3 regions of the Paenisporosarcina sp. P4_B8 genome follow, and region 2 is predicted to be linked to each of the others. Evidence: riboswitches for the same ligand, from Rfam matches in the RefSeq annotation. Region 2 holds a riboswitch; each other region holds the start of a gene.
What was found. A riboswitch is a leader RNA that binds a small molecule or an ion and turns the genes downstream of it on or off. The one in region 2 is predicted to bind lysine.

Region 1: another riboswitch for lysine. It lies ahead of AC1DSK_RS12445 (aspartate kinase); the one in region 2 lies ahead of AC1DSK_RS04265 (amino acid permease).
Region 3: another riboswitch for lysine. It lies ahead of AC1DSK_RS15755 (transporter substrate-binding domain-containing protein); the one in region 2 lies ahead of AC1DSK_RS04265 (amino acid permease).

What each region holds. Positions count from the first base shown of each region.
Region 1 is NZ_JBFUHX010000012.1:84,516-88,832, reverse strand. It holds gene AC1DSK_RS12460 (succinate dehydrogenase cytochrome b558 subunit) at 1-422, opposite strand, end outside; gene AC1DSK_RS12455 (YslB family protein) at 698-1,111, shown strand; gene AC1DSK_RS12450 (DnaJ family domain-containing protein) at 1,198-1,569, opposite strand; gene AC1DSK_RS12445 (aspartate kinase) at 1,629-2,852, opposite strand; lysine riboswitch at 2,956-3,135, opposite strand; gene uvrC (excinuclease ABC subunit UvrC) at 3,224-4,317, opposite strand, start outside.
Region 2 is NZ_JBFUHX010000003.1:104,962-109,278, forward strand. It holds gene AC1DSK_RS04265 (amino acid permease) at 371-1,771, opposite strand; lysine riboswitch at 1,878-2,059, opposite strand; gene AC1DSK_RS04270 (MerR family transcriptional regulator) at 2,241-3,005, shown strand; gene asnB (asparagine synthase (glutamine-hydrolyzing)) at 3,063-4,317, opposite strand, start outside.
Region 3 is NZ_JBFUHX010000022.1:34,030-38,346, forward strand. It holds gene AC1DSK_RS15745 (GGDEF domain-containing response regulator) at 1-473, opposite strand, end outside; gene AC1DSK_RS15750 (phosphoglycolate phosphatase) at 809-1,144, opposite strand; lysine riboswitch at 1,804-1,986, shown strand; gene AC1DSK_RS15755 (transporter substrate-binding domain-containing protein) at 2,123-2,962, shown strand; gene AC1DSK_RS15760 (amino acid ABC transporter permease) at 3,023-3,778, shown strand; gene AC1DSK_RS15765 (amino acid ABC transporter ATP-binding protein) at 3,795-4,317, shown strand, end outside.

The DNA of each region.
Region 1 (4,317 bases), on a different contig from region 2:
AATGGATTTGCTAATATATCAGCCATCATGTCAAAGTTAACTTCATCAGCACCAATTGCTTTTTGGAATCGTGTCTCGAATAAATGCCATGCGATAAACACGACTAGAATGACCCCGGTAATACGTTGCAAAACAAACATCCAGTTACGGAATGTACCAAAACGCTGTGTGTTATTTTTCGCAGTAAAGGCTATGTACAAACCATAGAACGCATGGAACATCAATGGAATGTAGATGACAAACCATTCTAAAAACAATACGAATGGTAAACTTTCCATGAAGTGAGATGCTTTGTTAAAAGCCTCTTCTCCTCTTGTAGCAAAATGGTTAACAACCAAATGCTGCGTCACGAACAATCCTACTGGAATGATTCCAAGTAAAGAATGTAAACGGCGCAAATAAAATTCACGATCTTTCGACAAGACTGTTACCCCCCTCAGTACTGAAAATAGGCAGACAAGATCAGACCTTCGTATGGAACGAAAGCAACATTGACTGCATATCTCATCATGGTACAATATTATGACATGTTTATTGTACTCCCATCATAAGGGAGCGTCAAGGCAAGGAAGCCCACTACATAAGGCAATTTAAATCAGGTAAATTCTCGGTGTTGTACTATTTTAACTACCTTGTCCATGAAAAATACTTATATTAAAAAAGTTTGAAGGCAATTAAGCTAGAAAGCGGGATTCAGATGACAATGACAGAGACAAAAACGGTACCCACTTTTGGTTACGAATTAATTCGAGATCACGTACTTTCGACAATTTTAGGGAAACACGAAGATGATATTTTATATTGGGCCGGAAAAGATTTAGCCCGCAAGTTCCAGATGTTTTCCATGGAAGAAACGACTTCTTTTTTTCAGGAAGCGGGCTGGGGCATTCTAACACTTGAACAAAGTACAAAAGATGAAGCATTTTATGTATTGACTGGAGAACCCGATGCCCTGCAGATCGAGAAACGATGTTTCCGCCTGGAAGCAGGATTCCTGGCTCAGCAGCAACAAAAACTGGGTGGTTTTATGACAGAATGCTTTGAAGAAAAACAACTGAAGAAAAACTCCGTTCAATTCCATGTGAAATGGGATCTAAAAGAAAAAGTTTAAAGCTTCATAGATTCGATAGTAAAAATCGAGTTGAAGCTGAAAAGAAAGCGGGCAGTCACTTCCAAATGGAGTGTCTGCCCGCTTTTTCAATCCCAATTCAATCTGTTATCCAATTGAGACTGATATTGTTTAAAAACATTACTATTTGTTTTGATTCCTTTTTGCGATAACATACGGTTCAATTGGGTGAGTCTTTGATTATATTGCTGTTCAAGTTCTGTTTTTTCACGTTGTGTGGCTTTTTTCATTTGATGCTGCAAGTCACTCATTTCTTCTTTCACGAACTGAGCTTCATCGTCATGCCCTGAGTTCTTCAAAATGCGCATTACCATACGAATGTCTTCTGGGTAATGGGCAAATTCATCCGGCGGCAACGGCTTCCCGGCTCCCGGCAAATTGTCAAACTGTCCATCACGTTGTGCTTTTTTAATTAAATCCTCCACGATATGCCAGTTCATTTATCTCACTGCCTCTCATGATGATTACGAAACTATTTTCATCATATCATGAAATGTTTTTATACTCGAACAACAGCTAATCCAAATTCATCATGCAATGCATTTGTGGCTTGTAGCATCGCACTTTCAGGTACAACAACCGAAACTTTAATTTCCGAAGTACTGACCATTTTCACCGGAATTCCTTCTTTGCGGAGGCGATCGAACATTTGAGCAGCAACCCCTGGATTTGAAACCATCCCTGATCCAACAATCGACACTTTGGCCAATCCAACTTCAAAATTGGTAGATTGGTATCCCAGCTCCGTTTTTTTACTTTCCAAGACTTGAACAGTTTCTGCATAATCTTCTTTTTTAATGGAGAAAGAAACACTTGGCTGCACGCCTTCCATAATGCTTTGAACAATGATATCAACGTTTACATGATGTTTTGCAAGAGTAGTGAAAATTTTGGCTAGTGAGCCGTTAAAAGGCACTTCATAGCCTACCGTAACCCTTACAATTTCCGGTTCGAATGCGACACCACGCACTATCAAGTTTTTTTCCATAGTAGGTTCCTCCAATAATATGGTTCCTGTATCTTCACTTAAGCTAGAACGGACACTTAGTGGCATGCAATAATTTTTAGCGAATTCCACTGCCCTAGGATGCAAAACCCCAGCTCCTAAGTTAGCAAGTTCCAGCATTTCGTCATAGGATAGCTCCTGCAATTTTCTTGCCCCATCCACATATCGAGGGTCTGACGTATAGATGCCATCGACATCCGTGTAAATATCACACTGGTCCGCTCCTAGCGATGCTGCAATTGCAACCGCCGTCGTATCCGACCCACCACGTCCGAGTGTCGTAATTTCTCCATACGTATCCATCCCTTGGAATCCGGCTACAACAACCACTTTTCCATCCGTCAAAGCCTGCTCCATACGAACAGTATCTATATGTTCGATTCGAGCATTGCGATGAACGGATTCCGTTCCGATTCCTGCCTGCCATCCCGTAAACGAAACCGCATCTTGCCCCATATGTTGAAGTGCCATTGTCAACAAAGCAATTGTTACTTGTTCCCCTGTTGACAGCAACATGTCCATTTCACGTTTTGAAGGTTCTGCTGATAAATCCCCAGCCAGACTCATTAATTCATCTGTCGTTTTCCCCATCGCTGATACGACTACTACGATTTCATGGCCTTTTGCTGTTTCACCGATTATGCGTTTTGCGACATTACGGATCCGTTCAGTGTTACCGACGGACGTACCACCAAATTTCATGACAATGCGACTCAATGTAAACTCTCCCTTATTTCCAAAGAAGCTAAAAAAGACAGCCTTATCTACGGGTAATCCGTGAAAAGCTGTCTCCATGCATGCACGTTCAAAAGAAGCGTCCATGTGAGATAGCCCTCCAGAATCGATTAGATTCTGACAATCCTGCATTTATTCAATGCAAAACCAGCACGACATCTGATACAGGATGTCGAACTTCGGCGAATTTCCCTTTCACTTTCCTTCAATGGATCTGTTCATCCTCGAGAAAGCTACTGTTGATTTCCGCGCCTCTATCACCACTTATTCGATGTTTGTTCAAAAGGAAGCGGATGCTCCTTATTGAACATACATCAGTGATTCAATTTCAGTGAGTCAAGAATATCATATACTCACTCTTTTGACAATGACTCATTTTGAAAATATTCAGACATGGATTCCGCGATTTGCAATGGCAAACCTGATTGTTTCAGCTCTTCCACAGATGCTTCTTTGATTCGTTTTACAGAACCAAAATGCTTCAACAACATTTTTTTGCGTTTCGGACCGATTCCTTCAAACCCATCCAAAGCGGAAGCAATCGTCTGTTTCCCACGCTGTTGCCGATGGAATGTAATCGCAAATCGATGCACTTCGTCCTGAATCCGTTGTAGCAAATAAAACCCTTCACTTGTTCGTTTCAAGGGAATGATCTGTGGGGGTTCCCCATATAACAACGAAGATGTCTGGTGCTTCGCATCCTTGGCTAATCCTGCAATCGGAATAGACAAACCGAGTTCATCTTCGATCACTTCACGGGCGATTTCCATTTGCCCTTTCCCACCATCAATGACAATTAAATCGGGAAGAGGCAATTCATCCTTCAGCACACGCGTATAACGTCTGCGAATGACTTCACGCATGGCTCCGTAATCATCATGACGGGCAGCTGTTTTCGTTTTGTATTTTCGATAGTCCTTTTTATTCGGTCTTCCATCAATAAACGATACCATTGCTGAGACGGCATCAGATCCATAAATATGTGAATTATCGAATGCCTCAATTCGAAGAGGAGGCGCAATATCCATTGCAATCCCCAGTTCTTCCACTGCACCAATCGTTCGTTGTTCCTGTCGGTCTAGGAGCTGGAATTTTTCACGGATAGCGATTTCTGCATTCTTTGTCGCCAGATCAATCATTTGTTTTTTCTGCCCACGACTCGGAGAAGCCACTTTTACTTCAAGAAGCTGGCTTGCCAGTTGCAAATCCACCGCACTTGGCAAATATACTTCTTTTGGTTTGATATGATTCGGTTTATCATAAAACTGACCGAGGAACGTCAGGAATTCATCTTCTGGATCTTGATATAACGGGAATAATGAAACATCTCGCTCGATTAACTTCCCTTGGCGTACAAAGAATACTTGCACACACATCCAGCCCTTATCGATGGCATAACCAAAAATATCACGATCGGTAAAATCATTGGTCGTCATTTTTTGTTTTT
Region 2 (4,317 bases):
TTTTTTAATGAAACTCGAATATTGCTCCACCTTCGCTACTTCTGGGGAAACAGAATGTGGTCTAGGTAGACAGTTTGTGTGTCCAGGTAGACAGATTGAGGTTCCAGGTAGACAGAGCTGCATTCCAGGTTGTATAAAATACAATTCCCATTCATAGTTGCAAAGGGTTGGGGTATTTTCAAATAGCATACCTCCAGGTAGACAGTTTGAGGTTCCAGGTAGACAGATTGACAGTCCAGGTAGACAGAATCGCATTCCAGGTTGTATAAAATACATGGTTCATTGCAGAACAGGATGTATGACTATGATTGAAGCTTATTTACATAAAAACGCCCACTTCATTTCATAGATGAAGTGGGCGTTTTGGGTATTAAATGTTGTTGTTTGCTTTTTTAACTCGACTGTAAAACAGAATCCCGCTGGCTAATAGGATTACACCAAATGTAAAAGTCTTGAGGTCGGCTGTACCTGCATAAATAACCCAAATGGAGTAAAGGGTAGCAAGAACTCCTATAATCCCATCCGTAATTCTACCTCTTCCATTTTTATATGTTTCACCAGTAAAGACCAGCTTCAACTGGAAAGCAGAAGAAATGAAATAAGGAACTAAATATGACAGCGTTGCGACGATAATGATGAAATCAAAAGCGGCTGCTATCGTATTTGATACCGTGGAGAATATGAACACCTGTGCAACTAAATTAGTGATGACCAAAGAAAAGACGGGTATCCCTTTCTTATTCACTTTTGCGAATGAAGGGAGAAATAAACCTTGTTTAGCTGCCTGGTAAGGAATTTCAGCACTCAGCATAACCCAACCAATTGTGGAACCAAATAAACTGACCAGACCGATGGCGGCAAGAATTTTTCCACCGACTGGTCCCAACACAGTTGAAATGGCATCGATAAGTGGTTTATCAGAAGCGATTAGTGCTTCATGGCTTAACATTCCTAAAACTAGCGTGCTGATCCCTACATAAATGGTAAGAGCAATAAGTAGTCCAATCGTCGTTGCACGCTTAACATCGATTGGTTTTTTAGCACGAGATGCAAATACCACGGCAGATTCAACACCAACGAATGCCCAAAGAGTTGCTACTGCTGCACCATTAACTTGCCCCAAAAGACCAATAGATTGTCCAAGCTCATCATATCTCGGCGCTACAAAAGGAAGAATGTTCGCTTTTTGAAATGCAAATAGACCAATTACAATAAATAATATGAATCCAATTACTTTCGTGGCAGTGGCAACAAAATTTATCTTCCCGGCATTTTCTAGACCATTTAGGATGATATAATGCACACCCCATAACAATAATGTACAAACTGTAAAGGTAAGTGCATTCCCCATTTTTAAAGTGAAGTTACCAATGGTAAACAGTTCAGCCTGATTAACTAAAATAGGGAAGAACGTGGACAAATAACCTGCAAAAGTGGTGATGATGGCAACATTACCAGCAACATTACCAATCCAATATCCCCAAGAAGACATAAATCCTGACAACGTGGAAGCGTTACTGCCCGGCTTAAACAATTCCTTTGCATAAATCTGTGGACCACCAGTTAAATTTGGTTTTCTCAATGCAAGATTGCCAAACACGAGTGCAATCATCAACACTCCAAATCCCGTAATCAACCAAGCGGATAATACACCGGCAGGGCTTGCAACTTCACTCAATGTGCGGGGGAGCATAAAAATGCCGGATCCCACCATATTTCCAACTACTAACGCAGTTAAAATCCATAAACCTAGTTTTTTGTTCGTGTTCATAAGCATATGCTCCTTTCGTTCATCTTCTATCTACCCAAAAAATATGATTTGTAAAATAAAAATACATAAAACGCATTCAGAAACGGTGTGCAAAAACCGAATCAGACAAAAAGATAGTTTTCATGGTCAATCACTATGACAGTTCTGCACTTATTCAGTGCCAGTCCCAGCATTAGTAATCAGAGCGATCAGTGCTTCTGCGAAAAATTCTTTCGCTTGAAATCAGCAAGTTCTGTTCTCTGACTTTTTTTCAAGTAACTATTATTTATCGCGATCTCTACCTCATCTTAAGCTGATGAGGGCTATATTTATTCACTGTACTAATATAGATACGTTTAAATGATTAGTCAATTGAAATGATTTACTATAGTAGTGTACGAAAGTTCAGCTTATTGCAAGTTTTTTAGATTTTCCAATTGACATTGACGCAACGTCAAGGAGTACGATGAAATCAAGAGGAGGTGACGAGATGGAATACACAGTTCAAAAATTAGGGAAATTGTCGGGAATCAGTTCACGCACATTGCGATACTATGACGAGATGAATCTTCTCAAGCCGGCGAGAATCAATTCATCAGGATATCGGATATACGGCCAAGCGGAAGTCAATAAGTTACAGCAAATCTTGTTTTATAGAGAACTGGGTTTGAGTCTCGAACACATCAAACAAATCGTGAACAATCCTTCATTTGATGGTGTGAAAGCCTTGAATGATCATCGTTCACAACTCCTCGACAAAAGAAAGCAGCTCGATCTACTGATTGCCAACGTGGAAAAATCGATTTCTTCAACAGAAGGGAGAAGTACCATGACGAACGATGAGAAATTTGAAGGCTTCAAACAAAAAATGGTAGATGATAATGAACAACAATACGGCAAAGAAATTCGTGCGAAATATGGAGATGACACGGTCAATCAATCAAATAGCAAATTAAAAAACATGACGCAGGCACAACATGATGAAGTAACAAAGCTTGCCAATGAAATTGCCATGACTTTAGCGGAAGCTTTCAAGACGGGAGATCCCGCAAGTGAGAAAGCCCAAAAAGCCGCTGAACTGCATAAACAATGGCTTATGTACTATTGGCCAAAGTATAGCAAGGAAGCACATGCAGGACTTGGGCAGATGTATGTGGATGATGAACGCTTTACTGCCTACTATGATAAAGAACAGCCAGGAACGGCTGCATTCTTCAGAGATGCCATTCAAATTTATACCGGTATGAAGTCATAACAAAAGAGCAGATTGAGTCAATTCGACTTCAATCTGCTCTTTCTTTCGTTGAAATAATCAATCAATCAATTGAATATTGTTATCTTTATACCAAACGTGCATTTGAGCGAGATGGGCAAGAAGCTGTGGCCCAGACATCAATTGACCGAACCATGGAACTTTGAATGCAGTTCCTTTCGACTCAACCAATTCATTCAACCGGTCACTGTCAAATAGTTCATGTAGAATCGAATTTTTGTCTATCAGAATGTCTTTCAGCCAGCCTTGGACACGGTCGGTGTAATACGGATTATGGGTTTTAGGATAAGGGCTTTTTTTGCGGTAAAGGACTTCGTCGGGTAACATGCCCTCTAATGCTTTTCGCAAGATACCTTTTTCCCGATTTCCCGCCATTTTTATTTCCCAAGGAATATTCCAGGCATATTCGACAAGCCGGTGATCGGCAAATGGTACGCGTACTTCCAAGCTTGCTCCCATACTCATACGGTCTTTACGATCAAGAAGTGTTGTCATGAACCAAACCATGTTCAGATAAAACATTTCTCGCCGTTTTGCTTCAAGACTTGATTCGCCATCGAGACGAGGAGTTTCGGCAACGCTCTGTTCATAGGCCTGACGTGCGTAATCTTCGAGTTTGAGTTTTTTGCGCCAATCATCTTTTAATAAGGAAACTCGCTCGGTTGTGGAGCGCATCCACGGAAAACCAGTGCCATTTAAATCATTAGCATTGTGAAACCATGGATAACCACCAAAAATTTCATCCGCACACTCTCCAGACAAACCAACTGTGAAATCCTCTTTTATTTCTCTGCAAAACCACAACAAGGAGGAGTCGACATCCGCCATACCAGGTAAATCACGGACATGCACGGCTTCAGTCAGATAATTTATTAGTTGATCTTGCGTAATGATGGAAGAGTGATGCATGGTTCCGAATGTATTGACGACTTTATCAATCCAAGGTCCATCGGCATTCGGCTGAAATTCATTTGCTTTAAAAAACTTGGCATTGTCTTCATAGTCAATGGAATAAGTATGAAGAGGTCCTTTTGCTTCTAGTTTGTAACGATTGGCTGCAATGGCCGTAATGGCACTGGAATCAACCCCACCTGATAAAAAGGAACAGAGTGGAACGTCTGATACAAGTTGACGTTCGACGGCATCCGTTACGAGGAAACGAACTTTTTCTGCCGTTTCATCCACTGAATCTGTGTGATGTTCACTTTTGACGTTCCAGTAGCGCCAAATTCGAAGTCCTTGACGTGAAACGGTTAATGCATGAGCAGGTCGCAATTCCTTCACTCCATGGAAT
Region 3 (4,317 bases), on a different contig from region 2:
TGTTTCCTGTTGTATGCACCAGTTAATTCGTCAACGAGTAATTTATTCGTAATCGACTTTCTAAAAGCCACGCGGTTTAATATAAAGGGAATGAAAATATCCAAATCAATCGGTTTGCTGATAAAATCTATTGCCCCTAGTTCATATGCGCGTATTCGATTTTCTTTTAATTGATTGGAAGAGATAATCGCGGTTGGTATAGATCGATCTCGTGAAATATCTTTGATTTCCAGCAATACATCAAATCCACTTTTATCGGGCAGGTTTGCTTCAATAAGCACGAGATCTGGATTGACGGTATGGAAATATTCAATTCCTTTTGAAGCGGTCGTTGCAATTAAAACAGAAATAGAATGTCGGTCAAAAGAATCTTTCATGTCCATGACAAAATCAATATTTGGGTCAATAAGTAAAATTAACACCTCATCCCGAGGTTGAGATCTAGATTCATTTAATGGAATGTGTTGATCCATATTGTGCACCTCCAAACTTTGAATCTTAATTATAACAAAATAGAGTAAATAGAAATACATGTTAGTATGGGTCAGGAAATCTTACTACACAATTTCAGATGACAAATAATCGAATAAGTCATGAAAATTCAAGATTTATGGAAAGCGAGTTAAAGAAACAACATAATGCATTTAGTGTAGTTATTTTAAATTATCAAATCACGTAAATAGGACACCGTTCGTAAGAAAGCAAAGACATTTTTAATTAGGCAAGAAGAAAAACAAAGAACAGTTAGCAAAAGCTAACTGCTCCATTTGGCTTCAAAAGGTTAGAGATTGTAGGATGATATCCAATTTTAGTTTCTGAAAATTTCAACTTGATAGTCCTTAGCAGAATTTACAATAGCACAGATTTTCTGTTGTTCATCGCCAGCGACATGTCCATCTAAATAAATTTCAGATGTCGCATACTCTCCTGAATGACTTATATTATTAATCACAACATCAACATTTTTTTCTTTTTTAAAGTATTCTATAGTCGCTAGTTTAGCTGTTTCTTTGGTTTCTGGCCACGCTTCTTTACTGAATTCATCTGGTGTACCGTAATCCATAATAAAATATACCCATGCAGCTAGGAGAAGTATCATAGCTCCACCAAATACGAATAAGCGCTTTAATAGATTTTTCTTCATTAACCTTCACCTTTCAATAGCGTTCTTACTTTGTTCACATGACCACTTTGTTCAAGTCTTTTCATTACGAGCGTTTACTCCTCAAAACTTTATTTTATGCTTGTTTATTATACTATTCTGGTTCGTTAGCTATTATCTTATTACGTGACACTCACATTACAATTTTGTATGTTGTTGATGAACGTCGGGTTGTTGCGTCGAATGCTGTTCCCCATAAAAATCTCGTAATGTGTAATTAAATCAAGTTAATACAGAAATAGGAATTCAAATGAAATAATGGGGCTGCCTATTGTAGCAACCCCTATCTATGAAACCGTTGGCGATGTCATGCCACGGTTTTTTTGTTGATCTCCACTATTTCATCCATCATTTTTCATTGTCTCTTCCATTACGGATCGCAGGTTATTGCCTCATCCGGATGTGATAGGCATACTTGTGTTGTGTTGGGTTTCCCAAAGTCTGTGCTGTCTTTGGTGATAACGATAGCATAATGGAAATATATATATCATTTAGCTTTTGATAGAAGAAATGGTGACTCAACATATGCTAATAGGTTAAATACTAGATTTTTAGATTGGTTGACAGATAATTTCTGTTGTTGTAGACTGTTGATGTTGTTGAAAGACTGATTAACACAATTGAATACAACCTCACTTATATGGTGAGGTAGAGGCGCGATATTTAACAGTCCTTAGAGGAGTTTGAGAAAGCTTTGATTCTAGGGAGAAGGAAATGTCGCCGAAGTGAGTAATATTTCTCGGTATTACTTGCTGGGTCTGTAGTTAAGAACTGCAGGACTGTCTCAATAAACATCCCGGTTTATTGAGTGTGCTATCTCATTTGGGAAAAGTAGAGGATTTAGGGCAACTACGCATATTGCGACCTGAGTTCATCTCAGGTCTTTTTTTTGTGGAGTTGGCCTTTTTAGTCTATAAAGACGAAGTAAAACATATAACAAACAAAAGGGGAGAACTAGACATGAGAAAAAAATCAGCCATATTTTTAACGATATTCCTTTCTACCATTTTGCTTTTAACAGCTTGTGGGACAAGCAGTTCAGAGAAAACAGGTTCATCAGAAAAGAAAGATCCATTCATAGTAGGTATGGAAGCAGGATATGCGCCATTCAACTGGACTCAAATGGATGATGCAAATGGCGGAGTGAGAATTGACGGAAATGCTGAATATGCAGGTGGCTATGACGTTGAAATTGCAAAACGAATCGCTGACAAGCTAGGTAAAGAATTAGTCATTGTCAAAACGGAATGGGACGGTCTTGTTCCAGCATTGGTTTCTGGCAAGATCGATGCCATCATTGCTGGCATGTCACCAACAGCTGAACGCAAAGAGTCAATCGATTTTTCGGACAACTACTATACTTCAGAGTTGGTCATGGTTGTTAAAAAGGGCGGGAAATATGAGGACGCCGCTTCAATCCATGATTTCAAAGGAGCAAAAGTAACGGCACAATTAAATACATTCCACTACTCCGTGATCGATCAAATCAAAGGTGTGAAAAAGCAGACTGCTATGGATAACTTCCCGGCGATGCGTGTAGCACTTGAATCAGGAATGATTGATGGATATGTATCGGAACGCCCAGAAGGATTCAGTGCTTCCGCAGCTAACGACAACTTCGCTATGGTTGAATTTACAGATGGTTTCGAGACTTCTGTAGAAGACACGACAACTGCAGTCGGATTGCAAAAAGGCAGTGACTTGACAGAGAAAATCAATGAAGCACTCGCAGAGATTTCAGATGAAGAACGTCAGGAAATCATGGATAACGCAATTAAAAATCAACCGGCAGCACAATAAGTAACAACGTGATACCGGCTGCAATAGCAGCCGGTTTTAAGTTGTCCAAGGAGGACAAAGATGAGTACTGAGTGGATTATGACGATTTTATCTAATAACTGGCCGATGTTCATTCGTGGAGCAGGTATGACACTCTTGATTTCCATTATCGGGACAATTCTTGGGGCAATCATTGGATTGCTGATTGGTGTCATCAAAACGATTCCAATGCCTGAACGAGGGGCTAAAAAATGGCTATTAAAAATTATTAATACAATTTTATCTGTATATGTTGAGTTTTTCCGCGGCACGCCAATGATCGTGCAAGCCATGGTTATCTTTTATGGATCGGCCTTGGCATTTGGCATCAGCATGGACGTATTGTCTGCGGCCATCTTCATCGTATCGATCAATACAGGAGCGTACATGGCAGAGATTGTCCGTGGGGGAATAGTGTCCGTCGATAAAGGCCAATTCGAAGCATCTCAGGCAATCGGCATGAATCATTTCCAGACGATGATCCATGTCGTCCTGCCGCAAGTCATTCGTAACATTTTGCCGGCAACAGGCAATCAATTTGTCATCAATATTAAAGATACGGCTGTACTTAACGTCATTGGCGTTACCGAGTTGTTTTTCCAAACGAAATCAGTGGCAGGAAATAACTTCAGATATTTTGAATCGTTCTTTGTTGCCTGTGTCCTGTATTTCATCATGACGTTCACCGTCACATTAATCCTTCGATATGTGGAACGGAAACTGGATGGACCTAAAAATTACAGCATGATTGGAATGCCGGAAAATGTACTTGGTACAACAAAAAACGGTAACCGATAAGAAAGGAGAAGTTCACATGGAAGTAGTTATTGATATACAGCATCTAAGCAAATCTTTTGGATCCCATGAAGTATTGCGCGACATTGACTTCTCGGTAAATAAAGGGGAAGTGGTCTGTGTCATTGGTTCTTCGGGATCTGGAAAGTCCACTCTTCTGCGCTGCATTAACCTATTGGAAAAACCGAGTGGCGGACAAATCATTTATAATAATGAAAACATTTTGGATAACAAGCATGATATCCATGCTTACCGAACAAAACTCGGAATGGTCTTCCAGCAATTCAACTTATTCAACAATCATAATGTCCTCAACAATTGCGTCATTGGACAAGTGAAAATTTTGAAACGCTCAAAGGAAGAAGCGGAAAAAATTGCGATGAAATACCTGAAAGTCGTTGGGATGGATCGATATATCAACGCGAAACCAAGCCACTTGTCAGGCGGTCAAAAACAGCGTGTAGCAATTGCACGTGCACTTTCAATGGAACCAGACGTCATGCTGTTTGATGAACCAACATCAGCACTAGATCCTGAGATGG